One region of the uncultured Pseudomonas sp. genome, then DNA from elsewhere that is predicted to be linked to it. Evidence: predicted binding sites of a transcription regulator. Region 1 holds the regulator's gene; each other region holds the start of a gene.
The links. Region 1 encodes sigma-54, which starts transcription at its own class of promoters, with help from an activator protein. Its sites were predicted from a motif close to ANTGGCATNNANNTTGCTNT; they were not measured.
Positions count from the first base shown of each region.

Region 2: Q0V31_RS12090 (flagellar basal body rod protein FlgF) is a predicted target of sigma-54. The motif match lies at 2,700-2,719, and genes of this name have one in related genera.
Region 3: glnK (P-II family nitrogen regulator) is a predicted target of sigma-54. The motif match lies at 1,881-1,900, and genes of this name have one in related genera.

Region 1 covers NZ_OX044366.1:472,744-476,861, forward strand. Annotated here, with positions in the region: gene lptB (LPS export ABC transporter ATP-binding protein) at 1-380, shown strand, start outside; gene Q0V31_RS02305 (RNA polymerase factor sigma-54) at 519-2,033, shown strand; gene raiA (ribosome-associated translation inhibitor RaiA) at 2,223-2,531, shown strand; gene ptsN (PTS IIA-like nitrogen regulatory protein PtsN) at 2,547-3,020, shown strand; gene rapZ (RNase adapter RapZ) at 3,023-3,880, shown strand; gene Q0V31_RS02325 (HPr family phosphocarrier protein) at 3,893-4,118, shown strand, end outside.
Region 2 covers NZ_OX044366.1:2,562,112-2,566,229, forward strand. Annotated here, with positions in the region: gene flgC (flagellar basal body rod protein FlgC) at 1-306, shown strand, start outside; gene flgD (flagellar hook assembly protein FlgD) at 332-1,000, shown strand; gene Q0V31_RS12085 (flagellar hook protein FlgE) at 1,043-2,563, shown strand; gene Q0V31_RS12090 (flagellar basal body rod protein FlgF) at 2,767-3,507, shown strand; gene flgG (flagellar basal-body rod protein FlgG) at 3,554-4,118, shown strand, end outside.
Region 3 covers NZ_OX044366.1:1,021,302-1,025,419, reverse strand. Annotated here, with positions in the region: gene Q0V31_RS05000 (YifB family Mg chelatase-like AAA ATPase) at 1-1,361, opposite strand, end outside; gene Q0V31_RS04995 (accessory factor UbiK family protein) at 1,400-1,669, opposite strand; gene glnK (P-II family nitrogen regulator) at 2,096-2,434, shown strand; gene Q0V31_RS04985 (ammonium transporter) at 2,471-3,784, shown strand; gene Q0V31_RS04980 (ammonium transporter) at 3,864-4,118, shown strand, end outside.

The DNA of each region.
Region 1 (4,118 bases):
AGGAACTTGAAGGCTTGCTGCAGGAGTTCCACATCAGCCATATCCGCGACAACCTCGGCATGAGCCTGTCCGGTGGTGAACGCCGCCGCGTGGAAATTGCTCGCGCCCTGGCGACCAACCCCAAATTCATTCTGCTCGACGAGCCGTTCGCCGGCGTCGACCCGATTTCAGTCGGTGATATCAAGCAGATCATCCACCACCTCAAGGCCAAAGGCATCGGTGTACTGATCACCGACCATAACGTCCGCGAAACCCTGGATATTTGCGAAATCGCTTATATCGTCAGCGATGGCCAGCTGATTGCGGAAGGTGATGCCGAGACGATTCTGGCCAACCAGACCGTGAAAGAAGTGTATCTGGGGCATGAGTTCAGGCTGTAACCACGGCTTTTCTCAAGCCTACTGCAGCCAAGGCTAGGCAAAACCTTTAGAGTCAGGCATATAATTTGCTTCCTGGTGGCGTTTTTCAAAAACGCCCTGTAGTGGATTGCGCACAGACGCCGGTAAATAAGGTCTGCAATGAAACCATCGCTAGTCCTGAGAATGGGCCAGCAGCTGACGATGACACCGCAGCTGCAACAGGCCATCCGCCTACTCCAACTGTCGACCCTGGATCTACAACAAGAGATCCAGGAAGCCTTGGAGTCCAACCCGATGCTCGAACGCCAAGAAGAAGGCGATGATTTCGACAACTCGGACCCCATGGCCGATGGCGCAGAAAGCGCGACGCCCAACGAGCAGCCCGAGACGCCCTATCAAGAAACCACTTACCAGGAAGCCACACAAACCGTGGACAACCTGGAAGAGGGTGATTGGGGGGACCGCATCCCGAACGAACTACCGGTCGACACCGCCTGGGAAGACATCTACCAGACCAGTGCCAGTAGCCTACCCAGCAGCACCAACGATGACGACGAGTGGGACTTCACCACCCGCACATCCAGTGGCGAGAGCCTACAGAGCCACCTGCTCTGGCAACTCAATCTGGCCCCAATGTCAGACAAGGATCGCCTGATCGGCATAACCTTGATCGACTGCATCAACGAACAGGGTTATTTGGAAGAGACTCTGGAAGAAGTGGTTGAGGCCTTTGACCCAGAACTGGACATCGAGCTCGACGAAGTCGAAGCCGTGCTGCACCGTATTCAGCAGTTCGAGCCCACCGGCATTGCCGCACGCAACCTCGGTGAATGCCTGCTCCTGCAACTGCGCCAGCTGCCCGCAAACACACCGTGGATGAGCGAAGCCCAGCGCCTCACCGGCGACTACCTCGACCTCCTCGGCAGCCGCGACTACAGCCAACTGATGCGCCGCATGAAGCTCAAGGAAGATGAGCTGCGCCAGGTTATCGACCTGATTCAGAGCCTCAACCCGCGCCCCGGCTCGCAGATTGAATCCAGCGAGCCGGAATACGTGGTGCCCGACGTGATCGTGCGCAAACACAATGAACGCTGGCTGGTGGAGCTCAACCAGGAGGCCATGCCGCGCCTGCGGGTCAATGCGCAATACGCCGGTTTTGTGAAGCGTGCCGACTCCAGCGCCGACAACACCTTTATGCGCAACCAGCTGCAAGAGGCGCGCTGGTTTATCAAAAGCCTGCAAAGCCGCAACGAAACCCTGATGAAGGTCGCCACGCAGATCGTCGAACACCAGCGCGGCTTCCTCGACTATGGCGATGAGGCCATGAAGCCGCTGGTTCTGCATGACATCGCCGAAGCCGTCGGCATGCACGAATCAACCATTTCGCGGGTCACCACGCAAAAGTTCATGCACACCCCGCGCGGTATTTACGAACTGAAATACTTCTTCTCCAGCCACGTCAGCACCTCTGAAGGCGGTGAATGTTCGTCCACCGCGATCCGCGCCATCATCAAAAAACTGGTCGCAGCGGAAAATGCGAAAAAGCCGTTGAGTGACAGCAAGATCGCTGGTCTACTGGAGGCACAAGGTATTCAAGTCGCTCGCCGCACGGTCGCCAAATACCGTGAGTCCCTCGGCATTGCGCCCTCCAGCGAGCGCAAACGATTGATTTAAGCGGCAGAACAAGGAAGACAGATCGCACCGCGCAGAACACGTCAGGCTCGGTCTTATCGCTCAACAGCCATACAGCTCTGAGCAATCAGCGTAAACCCTGATACGTTCTGCCTACGTCTTCCATGCCACAGTGTTCCGGCGGCAGGCCTCTCGCCTGTCTCTTACACACGGTAACAAGGAGAAAGCGGTATGCAAGTCAACATCAGTGGACACCAGCTGGATGTGACCGACGCCCTGCGCGACTATATCGGCGAAAAACTCGGCCGATTAGAACGCCACTTCGACAAGATCACCAACGTACAAGTCATCATGGAGGTCGAGAAACTCAAGCAGAAAATCGAAGCGACCCTGCATATTGCAGGCGGTGAAGTGGTCGCCAATGCCGAGCATAACGACATGTACGCCGCCATCGATTTACTGACTGACAAACTCGATCGACAACTCATCAAATACAAGGAAAAACAGCTCGATCGTCAACAGGGCGCCATGTCCCGCTGACGTCGTCTATCTCCTATGATCCGACTTGAAACCATCCTGACCCCCGGCCGTTCCTTGGTGAACGTGCCGGGCGGCAGCAAAAAACGTGTTCTCGAACAAATTGCCAACCTGGTGGCGCGCGAGCTGCCTGACCTGGACGGCCAAGATATTTTCGAAAGCCTGATTGCCCGTGAAAAACTCGGCTCGACCGGCTTTGGCAATGGCATCGCCATTCCGCACTGCCGCTTACCGGGTTGTACCGCACCGATCAGCGCCTTACTGCGCCTGGACGCAGCAGTGGACTTCGACGCCATCGACGGCGCGCCAGTCGACCTGCTGTTTGTGCTGCTGGTACCAGAAGCCGCCACTGATGCTCACCTAGAATTGCTTCGGCAGATAGCCAGCATGCTCGACCGCAGCGATGTTCGCGCCAGCCTGCGCCAAGCCGAAAGCAGCGAAACCTTGTATCAAGTGGTCGTCGACATACAAAGCCAACTCAATAGAGCCTGAGCATGCGCCTGATCATCGTTAGCGGTCGTTCCGGCTCCGGTAAGAGCACGGCCCTCGATGTACTCGAGGACAACGGTTTCTACTGCATCGACAACCTGCCCGCCGGGCTGCTGCCTGAACTGGCTGAGCGCGCCCTGCTGCATACTGAGCTGCTGCATCCGCAGGTCGCGGTATCCATTGATGCGCGCAACTTGCCGAGCCATCTCAAGCGCTTCCCCGAGCTGCTCGAAGAAGTTCGCGCCCGGCACATCAAGTGCGATGTGCTCTACCTGGACGCCGACGAAGAAACCCTGCTCAAGCGCTTTTCGGAAACCCGCAGACGCCACCCACTGACCAACGAGAGTCGCTCGCTGGCTGAAGCCATCGCCGATGAAAGCGCGCTGCTGGGGCCAATCACTGACTTGGCCGACCTGAAGATCGACACCACTCACCTCAACCTGTACCAGCTGCGGGACAGCCTCAAACTGCGCCTGCTCAACCAGCCTGAGCCAGGTACCGCATTTCTGCTCGAATCCTTTGGTTTCAAGCGCGGCATGCCGGTGGACGCCGACCTAGTGTTCGATGTGCGCTGCCTGCCCAATCCCTACTGGAAGCCCGATTTACGTGATTTCTCTGGGTTGGATCAGCCGGTAGTCGAGTACCTCACAGCCCAGGCCGATGTCGAAGACATGTACCAGGACATCCTCGCCTACCTGACCAAATGGCTACCGCGCTTTGCCGCCAGCAACCGCGCCTATGTCACAGTAGCGATAGGCTGTACCGGCGGACACCACCGCTCGGTATACCTGGCCAATCGTTTGGGTGAAACCCTCAAACCCATCCTGAAAAACGTTCAGATTCGCCACCGCGACCTCAGTTAAGGAATTGCCGCGATGCCCGCCTGCGAAATCATCATTATCAACAAGCTTGGCCTGCATGCCCGTGCCGCAGCCAAATTTGTTGGCGTTGCCGGGCGCTATCCTTGCCAGGTCAGAGTCGGCCGCAGCGCCGACAGCCTGGTTGATGGCAAAAGCATCATGGCGGTGATGATGCTCGCCGCCGGCAAAGGCACTGGCGTGCATCTGCATACTGAAGGTGAGCAGGATGCCGAAGCGCTGC
Region 2 (4,118 bases), 2.1 Mb from region 1:
CCGGTGTTCGCCACCGTGTACCAGTCAGCGCAAGACGGTGGTCGTGGCTCGTTGTTCGCCGATCAGGACAATGCCGGTGCCGGCGTCCAGGTGCTGGGAGTGGTCGAAGATCAAAGCAGCCTGGTGCCACGCTATGAGCCCAACCACCCAGCGGCCGATGAGGGCGGTTATGTCTACTACCCCAACGTCAATGTGGTGGAGGAAATGGCCGACATGATTTCCGCCAGTCGGGCTTTCCAGACCAACACCGAAATGATGAACACCGCCAAGCAAATGATGCAGCGCGTATTGACCCTAGGTCAGTAAGCCGTCGGATAAGGAGCGCAGGGTTATGAGCACGATTGGCGATGTCAGCGGTACGGCGCTGGACCAATACCAGATCAAGCAGGGCAGCAGTCAGAACAAGGAACTCGGCAAAAACGAGTTTCTTAATTTGCTGGTGGCCCAGTTGAATAACCAGAACCCGCTTGAGCCGCAGGGCAATGGTGAGTTTATCGCTCAGCTGGCGCAGTTCAGCCAGGTTGAAGGCATCGAGAAACTCAACACCAGCATGGGCTCCTTGGTCAGTGGCTATCAGTCTTCCCAAGCGCTGCAGGCGTCTTCGCTGGTCGGGCGTAAGGTCATCGTGCCGACGGACAAGGCGGTGGTCGACACCAGCGAGAGCTTTAAAGCCAGTCTGGTTTTGCCGGCTAGCAGCAGCAACGTCTACGTCAATATTTACGACAAGTCAGGTTCGGCAGTAAGCCGAGTCAACTTGGGCGATCAGGCCGCCGGTAACGTCAGCTTTATCTGGGATGGTAAGGACTCCAGCGGCAATCTGTTGCCGCCCGGCACCTATAAGTTCGAGGCACAAGCTACTTATGCTGAAGGCACCAAGGGGCTTTACACCATGCTGCCGGCTAACGTCGACAGCGTCACCCTAGGCGGCAGCGAGTTGATGTTGAACCTGGCAGGGCTTGGCAGCGTGCCTATGTCGCAAGTACAGGTTATCGGTCAGTAACTAACGGTTTTAGCCGCCGGCTGTCCGGCAAAGGAGTCTTCCATGAGTTTCAACATAGGGCTTAGCGGTCTGCGTTCCGCAACCAGCGACCTCAACGTGACCGGTAACAACATCGCCAACGCCGGTACGGCAGGCTTTAAGCAGTCGCGTGCAGAGTTTGCCGATGTGTACTCGGCTTCGGTGAACGGTATGGGTAAAAACGCGATTGGCAGCGGCGTAATGTTGAGCAGCGTTTCGCAGTTGTTCAATCAGGGCAATATCAACAACACACAAAATGCTCTGGATCTGGCGATCAACGGTAACGGTTTCTTCCAGACCAGCAACAACGGTGACGTTAGTTATACCCGAGCCGGCTACTTCGGCACTGACCGTGATGGTTTTATGGTCAATAACTTTGGCTACAAGCTGCAGGGCTATGCCGTCGATGGTAATGGCAACCTGCAGAATGGCGTGATCAACGACCTGCGCATTGAGACTGCGAGCCAATCGCCGAAGGCGACCACGACGTTGGATCAAACCTACAATCTGAACTCGACCAATAAGGTGCCTACAGCCTGGCAGGGGGCTTATGACAATACGATTCAGACTGCTTATGACACTGCTTACAGTACCTCTATTCTTTCAGCTGCTGATCCCGCTAACCCAACTCCTGCAGAAATAGCTGCTGCTGAAGGAGCTGGTCAAGCAGCTGCTTCTAACCCTACAACCATTTCGAACGCTCGGTTGGCCGCCAATAACACCTTCAATCCAGCTGACCCGACCACTTACAACTCGTCCACGTCTACCAATGTCTACGACACCCAGGGCAATGCCCATGTGCTCAGCCAGTATTTCGTTAAGACCGGTGCCAACGAATGGCAGATGAATGTGTTGATTGACGGTCGAAATCCGGCTGAACCAGGCTCAACTGTGCCGTACTCAATGGGCGTGGGTTTTACCCCTAGTGGCCAGTTAGACCCGACCAAATTAGTCTCTGGTGACTATGATGGTGCCGCCGGCCCTAGCGCAGCAGATTTCACTATTGACCCCACTGGGCGGTTCACTGTCAATGGCTGGAGACCTGCCGCCCCAGACAACTCTGTTCCGCCCGTTTGGTCGGGTAATGGTGCAAATGCCGATCCCGCTGGGATTTTGGTTGATATGCGTAGCTCCACTCAGTTCTCCAGCACCTTCGCGGTCAACAGCGTCAGCCAGGATGGCTACACCACCGGCCAGCTGGCAGGCCTGGAAATTGACGACACCGGGGTGATCTTTGCCCGTTACACCAATGGTCAATCCAAAGTGCAGGGGCAGGTAATTCTGGCTAACTTTGCCAACACGCAAGGGCTGACGCCCGTGGGTAAAACGGCCTGGGTGCAGTCCTTTGCTTCCGGCGAACCGGTTGTTGGTACGCCGCGCAGCGGGACCCTGGGGGCTCTGCAATCTGGCGCCCTGGAAGACTCCAACGTCGAGCTGTCCGATCAGCTGGTCAACCTGATCGTTGCTCAGCGCAACTACCAGGCCAACGCCAAAACCATCGAAACCGAGAGTGCGATTACCCAGACCATTATCAACCTGCGTTAATACGCTCGCTTGCGGCAGGCGAGTGTCTGTCGCAGGCGGCAAAAATACGCCACTGCATTTTTTAAAAGGCTCCTTGAAGGAGTCTTTTTTATTTTTAAATTCATACTTATCAATGGCTTGTGATTGTTTTTCGAATGCTGGCATAGCCCTTGCTTTGTAGCTTGCATAGAGCAACGGCGACACGCCCATCTCGGAGAATAACCATGGATAAGATGCTGTACGTTTCGATGACTGGGGCCCACAACACCACCCTGGCCCAGCGTGCACACGCCAACAACCTGGCCAACATCAGCACCAATGGCTTTCGCCGGGATTTTGAACAGGCGCGCTCGATGCCGGTTTTTGGTGACGGTTTACCGTCGCGGGTTTTTGCCATGAGTGAGCGCCCCGGTACGGATTTCACCCCTGGCTCGCTACAGGAAACCGGCCGCGATCTGGATGTGGCGGTGGGTGGCAAAGGCTGGTTGGCCGTGCAGGCTCCCGACGGCACTGAAGCCTACGTGCGCACCGCCAGCTTGAACGTCGATTCCCTCGGTGTGCTGCGCACCGGCAACGGCTTGCCGGTGATGGGCAACGCCGGGCCGATTGCAGTGCCGCCCGAGCAGAAAATCGAAATCGGCAAAGACGGCACCATCAGCATTCGTGCCCTCGGTGAGGCGCCAAACGTATTGGCTGAGGTTGACCGCTTGAAGCTGGTCAATCCCGATCTCAAGCAGATGGAGAAGGGTGAAGACGGCTTGGTTCGCTTCAAGGGCCAGGGCCCGGTACTGGCGGATGCCACGACGGAAATTACCTCGGGCTTTCTTGAGTCCAGCAACGTCAACGCCGTGGAAGAGATGACCGCGATCCTCTCGCTGTCCCGCCAGTTCGAATTACAAGTGAAGATGATGCGCACCGCCGAAGACAATTCGGCGGCCATGGCGCGCGTCTTGCAGATGACCTAATTACCAGCACGCGGCGTCGGTAACGCGACGCCCGAGGAGAATCGATATGCTTCCGGCACTGTGGGTCAGCAAGACGGGTTTGTCCGCTCAGGACATGAACCTGACCACCATTTCCAACAACCTGGCCAACGTCTCGACCACCGGCTTTAAGCGTGATCGCGCCGAGTTTGAAGACCTGCTGTACCAGATCCGCCGTCAACCCGGCGGTCAAACCAGCCAGGACAGCCAACTGCCAACCGGCCTGCAATTGGGTACCGGTGTGCGCGTGGTCGGCACGCAGAAAATCTTCACCGCCGGCAGCCTGCAAACCACCGAGCAGCCGCTGGATATGGCGATTAACGGCCGCGGCTTCTTCCAGGTGTTGCTGCCGGACGGCACGGTGTCATACAGCCGCGACGGTAGCTTTCATCTGAACTCCGATGGCCAGGTGGTGACCTCTAACGGTTATGCCTTGGAGCCAGCCATTGTCCTGCCCAATGAAGTGCGCACCTTTACCGTGGGTGAAGACGGCACGGTGTCGGTGACCACGGCCGGCAGCCCGCAGCCGCAGATCGTCGGCAACCTGCAAACCGCTGACTTCATTAATCCGGCGGGGCTGGAAGCCATCGGCA
Region 3 (4,118 bases), 550 kb from region 1:
CGCTCGCAGGCGTTTTCCAGCCATTGGCGGTCTGCATTGGGCAGGCTGCAATGCTGCTGCACGCCATTCAGGTCGAGATGGGCATTGGCGCAGCCTTGCCGATTCAGCTGCTGCTGGCGCGCCTTTACTACCTGAACGGCCAGCTCTGCACTGCTCGGCCCAGGCGCTGCGTCGGCGTTAAGTCGGGTGGTTTCGCGTGGCACTGTCAGGTGCAGGTCAATGCGGTCGAGAAAGGGCCCGGAGAGCTTGTTACGGTAGCGTTGGACCTGCTCGCTGCTGCAGCGACAACGCCCGGATGGATCGCCCAGATGGCCGCAGGGGCAGGGGTTCATTGCCGCCACTAGTTGAAAGCGTGCGGGGAAGCGCACCTTGTCGCGGGCGCGGGCAATCACGATATGCCCGCTTTCCAGGGGCTCGCGTAGCACCTCCAGCACTTTTCTATCGAACTCGGGCAGTTCGTCCAAAAACAGCACGCCTTGGTGGGCCAAGGTGATTTCGCCCGGTTGCGGGCGACTGCCGCCACCGACCAGCGCCGGCCCCGATGCACTGTGATGCGGGGTGCGAAACGGCCGTTGTGGCCAGGCGCTCAGCGGCGTGTGGCTGGCCACCGAATGAATGGCGGCGACTTCCAGTGCTTCCGCTTCGTTCAGCGCGGGTAACAAACCCGGCAGGCGGCTGGCCAGCAGGGTCTTGCCGGTGCCGGGAGGCCCGGTAAACAGCAGGTTATGCGAGCCCGCGGCGGCGACCAGTAGCGCGCGTTTGGCGGCAATTTGCCCCTGTACTTCGGCTAAATCCGGGTAGGGCAGCAGCTGACGCAGCAGGCCTTGGGCTTGATACGGCGCGATGGGCGTTTGCCCGTTGAGGTGCGCGGCGACTTCCAGCAGATGCTCGACGGCAATCACCGTCAGCCCAGACGCCAGGCTGGCTTCCTCGGCATTGGCCTTGGGCACCACTAAGGTGCGTCCGGCGGCGCGGGCGGCCAGGGCTGCGGGTAATACGCCTTGCACCGGGCGTATGGCTCCGGAAAGTGCCAGCTCGCCCAGGCATTCAAGCTGTTCCAGTGCCACCGCCGGCACCTGGCCGCTGGCGGCGAGAATGCCGAGGGCGATGGCCAGGTCGAAGCGACCGCCATCCTTGGGCAGGTCGGCCGGGGCCAGATTCAGGGTGATGCGTCGGGGTGGGAAGTCGAAGGCGCAATTGAGAATCGCGCTGCGCACGCGATCCTTACTTTCCTTTACCGCTGTTTCCGGCAGCCCGACCAGTGCCAGTGATGGCAGGCCGTTGGCCAAGTGGGCCTCGACGGTGACGGCGGGCGCTTCAACGCCGACTTGGGCGCGACTGTGGACTATGGCCAGGGACATCGATCACTCCTTGATCGGCAGATGCATCCGCTCGGGCGTTAGGCGTTGCTTGCGGTGGCGTCTGCGCTGCGGGTTTCCATCTCGGCGACCTTGGCTTCGAGGGCTTCCAGGCGCGCGCGGGTGCGGGCTAATACGACCATCTGACTGTCAAATTCATCCCGGCTGACCAGGTCGAGCTTGCTGAAGGCGCTTTGCAGTAGCACCTTGAATTGGGCTTCGAACTCGCCGCGCGGCAAGGGTGCGTCACCGTTAAACAGGCGCGAGGCGTGGGAGGTCAGGGCGTCTAGCAGGGCTTTAGGTGGCAGCATAATCAGGTTCCGTTTACAGATGGCGGCAGTGTAGCACGCAGCTTTATCCGGCTTGCCGGGTGCGCCTGGCGCAGGCTAGGTGCTGTTTGCACGGTTTTTGCGCGTTGCGCGGCCGGCCGTTGCACCGTTGTAGTGCGGTGGGTGTCGCTAGCGATCGGGTAAAAACCGCCGTGTTACCTGTAAGGCCATGAAATAAATAGATTTTTTATGACCTGGCAAGCTTTCTGCTTTGTCTCCTGTGACACATGCACCGATGCAGTTCCAGTAGGTCAGGCGAAGCGAGGAAGTGTTTCGTTGGAGCGGTTGCTGAGCATCGATGCCGCTGGATCAGGGCGGCGATGCATTACAAAAGCCAGGCACTGCGCTTAGACTTGAGCCGGGTTCGTAATTCCTGGGGCAAGTCCACCATACACGGGAGAGAGTTACATGAAGCTAGTCACTGCCATCATCAAGCCGTTCAAGCTGGACGACGTTCGTGAGTCACTGTCGGAGATCGGCGTGCAGGGCATCACTGTCACTGAAGTCAAAGGCTTTGGGCGTCAGAAGGGCCATACCGAGCTGTACCGCGGCGCTGAATACGTGGTCGATTTCTTGCCAAAAGTGAAAATCGACGTGGCCATCGCCGACGACCAACTCGATCGCGTGATCGAGGCCATCACCAAGGCTGCCAATACCGGCAAAATCGGTGACGGCAAGATTTTCGTTGTAAACCTGGAACAGGCGATCCGCATCCGTACCGGCGAAACCGGCACCGACGCAGTTTAAGCCTCCGCACGAACCCCACGCCCCAGGAGTTAAACCATGACTCTGCGAAAAATCGCAGGGCTAGGAGCCCTATTGTCTCTCGTTCCTGGCTTTGCCATGGCCGAAGAGGCAAGCCTGAACAGCGGCGACACCGCTTGGATGTTGGTCGCCACTGTACTGGTGCTGTTTATGACCATCCCCGGTTTGGCGTTGTTTTACGCCGGCATGGTGCGTTCGAAGAACGTGCTGTCAGTGTTGATGCAGTGTTTTGCTGTTACCGGGTTGATCAGCATTCTGTGGGTCGTCTACGGCTACAGCCTAGCCTTTGATACCACCGGCATGGAGCAAGGGGTGGTTAACCTCAACTCCTTTGTCGGCGGCTTCTCGAAAGCCTTCCTATCTGGTTTGACCCTGGACAGCCTGGTGGCTGGAATCCCTGAGAGCGTGTTCATCACCTTTCAGATGACCTTCGCCATCATCACCCCAGCCTTGATCGTCGGTGCCTTTGCCGAGCGCATGAAGTTTTCGGCCATGCTGATCTTTATGGCCGTGTGGTTCACCCTGGTTTATGCGCCTATCGCGCACATGGTCTGGGGTGGCGACGGTGCGCTGATGTGGGACTGGGGCGTGCTCGACTTCGCCGGTGGCACCGTGGTGCACATCAACGCCGGTATCGCCGGTCTGGTGGCCTGCCTGGTGCTGGGCAAGCGCAAGGGTTTTCCGACCACGGCTATGCCGCCACACAACCTTGGCTACACCCTGATCGGTGCCAGCATGCTCTGGGTCGGCTGGTTCGGCTTCAACGCAGGTTCTGCGTTGGCCGCTAACGGCAGCGCCGGTATGGCCATGTTGGTCACCCAAATTGCTACGGCAACGGCGGCGCTGAGCTGGATGTTCGCCGAGTGGATCACCCATCGCAAACCTAGCGTATTGGGCATTGCCTCGGGTGCTGTGGCAGGTCTGGTGGCGATTACTCCGGCATCCGGTACGGCGGGGCCGATGGGCGCTCTGGCGATTGGTCTGGCCAGCGGCGCGATCTGCTTCTTCTGCGCCACCAGCCTGAAACGCAAGCTGGGCTATGACGACTCCCTCGACGTGTTCGGCGTGCATGCCGTAGGCGGCATTGTCGGCGCGATTCTCACTGGGGCGTTCGCCGCGCCGGCCTTGGGCGGCTTCGGCACGGTGGAAGATATTCCAGCGCAATTGTGGATCCAGTTCGAGGGGGTGGCCTTCACGGTGCTGTACACCGCGCTGGTGACCTTGGTGATTTTGAAAGTGATCGACCTAGTAATGGGCCTGCGGGTCAGTGAAGAGGAAGAGACCATTGGCCTCGATCTCGCCCTGCATAACGAACGCGGCTACAACCTGTAAGCACACGGAGCGCGTCCGGCGCCAACCCGGACGTCTTAACCGAATAGCGCTATAAAAGCGCAACGGCAAGAGGTGAACCATGGACAACACAGCATTGACTGCACTGCAGTACGGTTTTGATACCTTCTACTTTTTGGTTTGCGGCGCCTTGGTCATGTGGATGGCAGCGGGTTTCGCCATGCTCGAATCGGGCCTGGTGCGCGCCAAGAACACCACCGAGATTCTCACTAAAAACATCGCTCTGTACGCCGTGGCGAGCATCATGTACCTGGTGATCGGCTACCACATCATGTACTCCAGCCCGGAAGGCGGCATCCTGCCAAGCCTGGGCTTT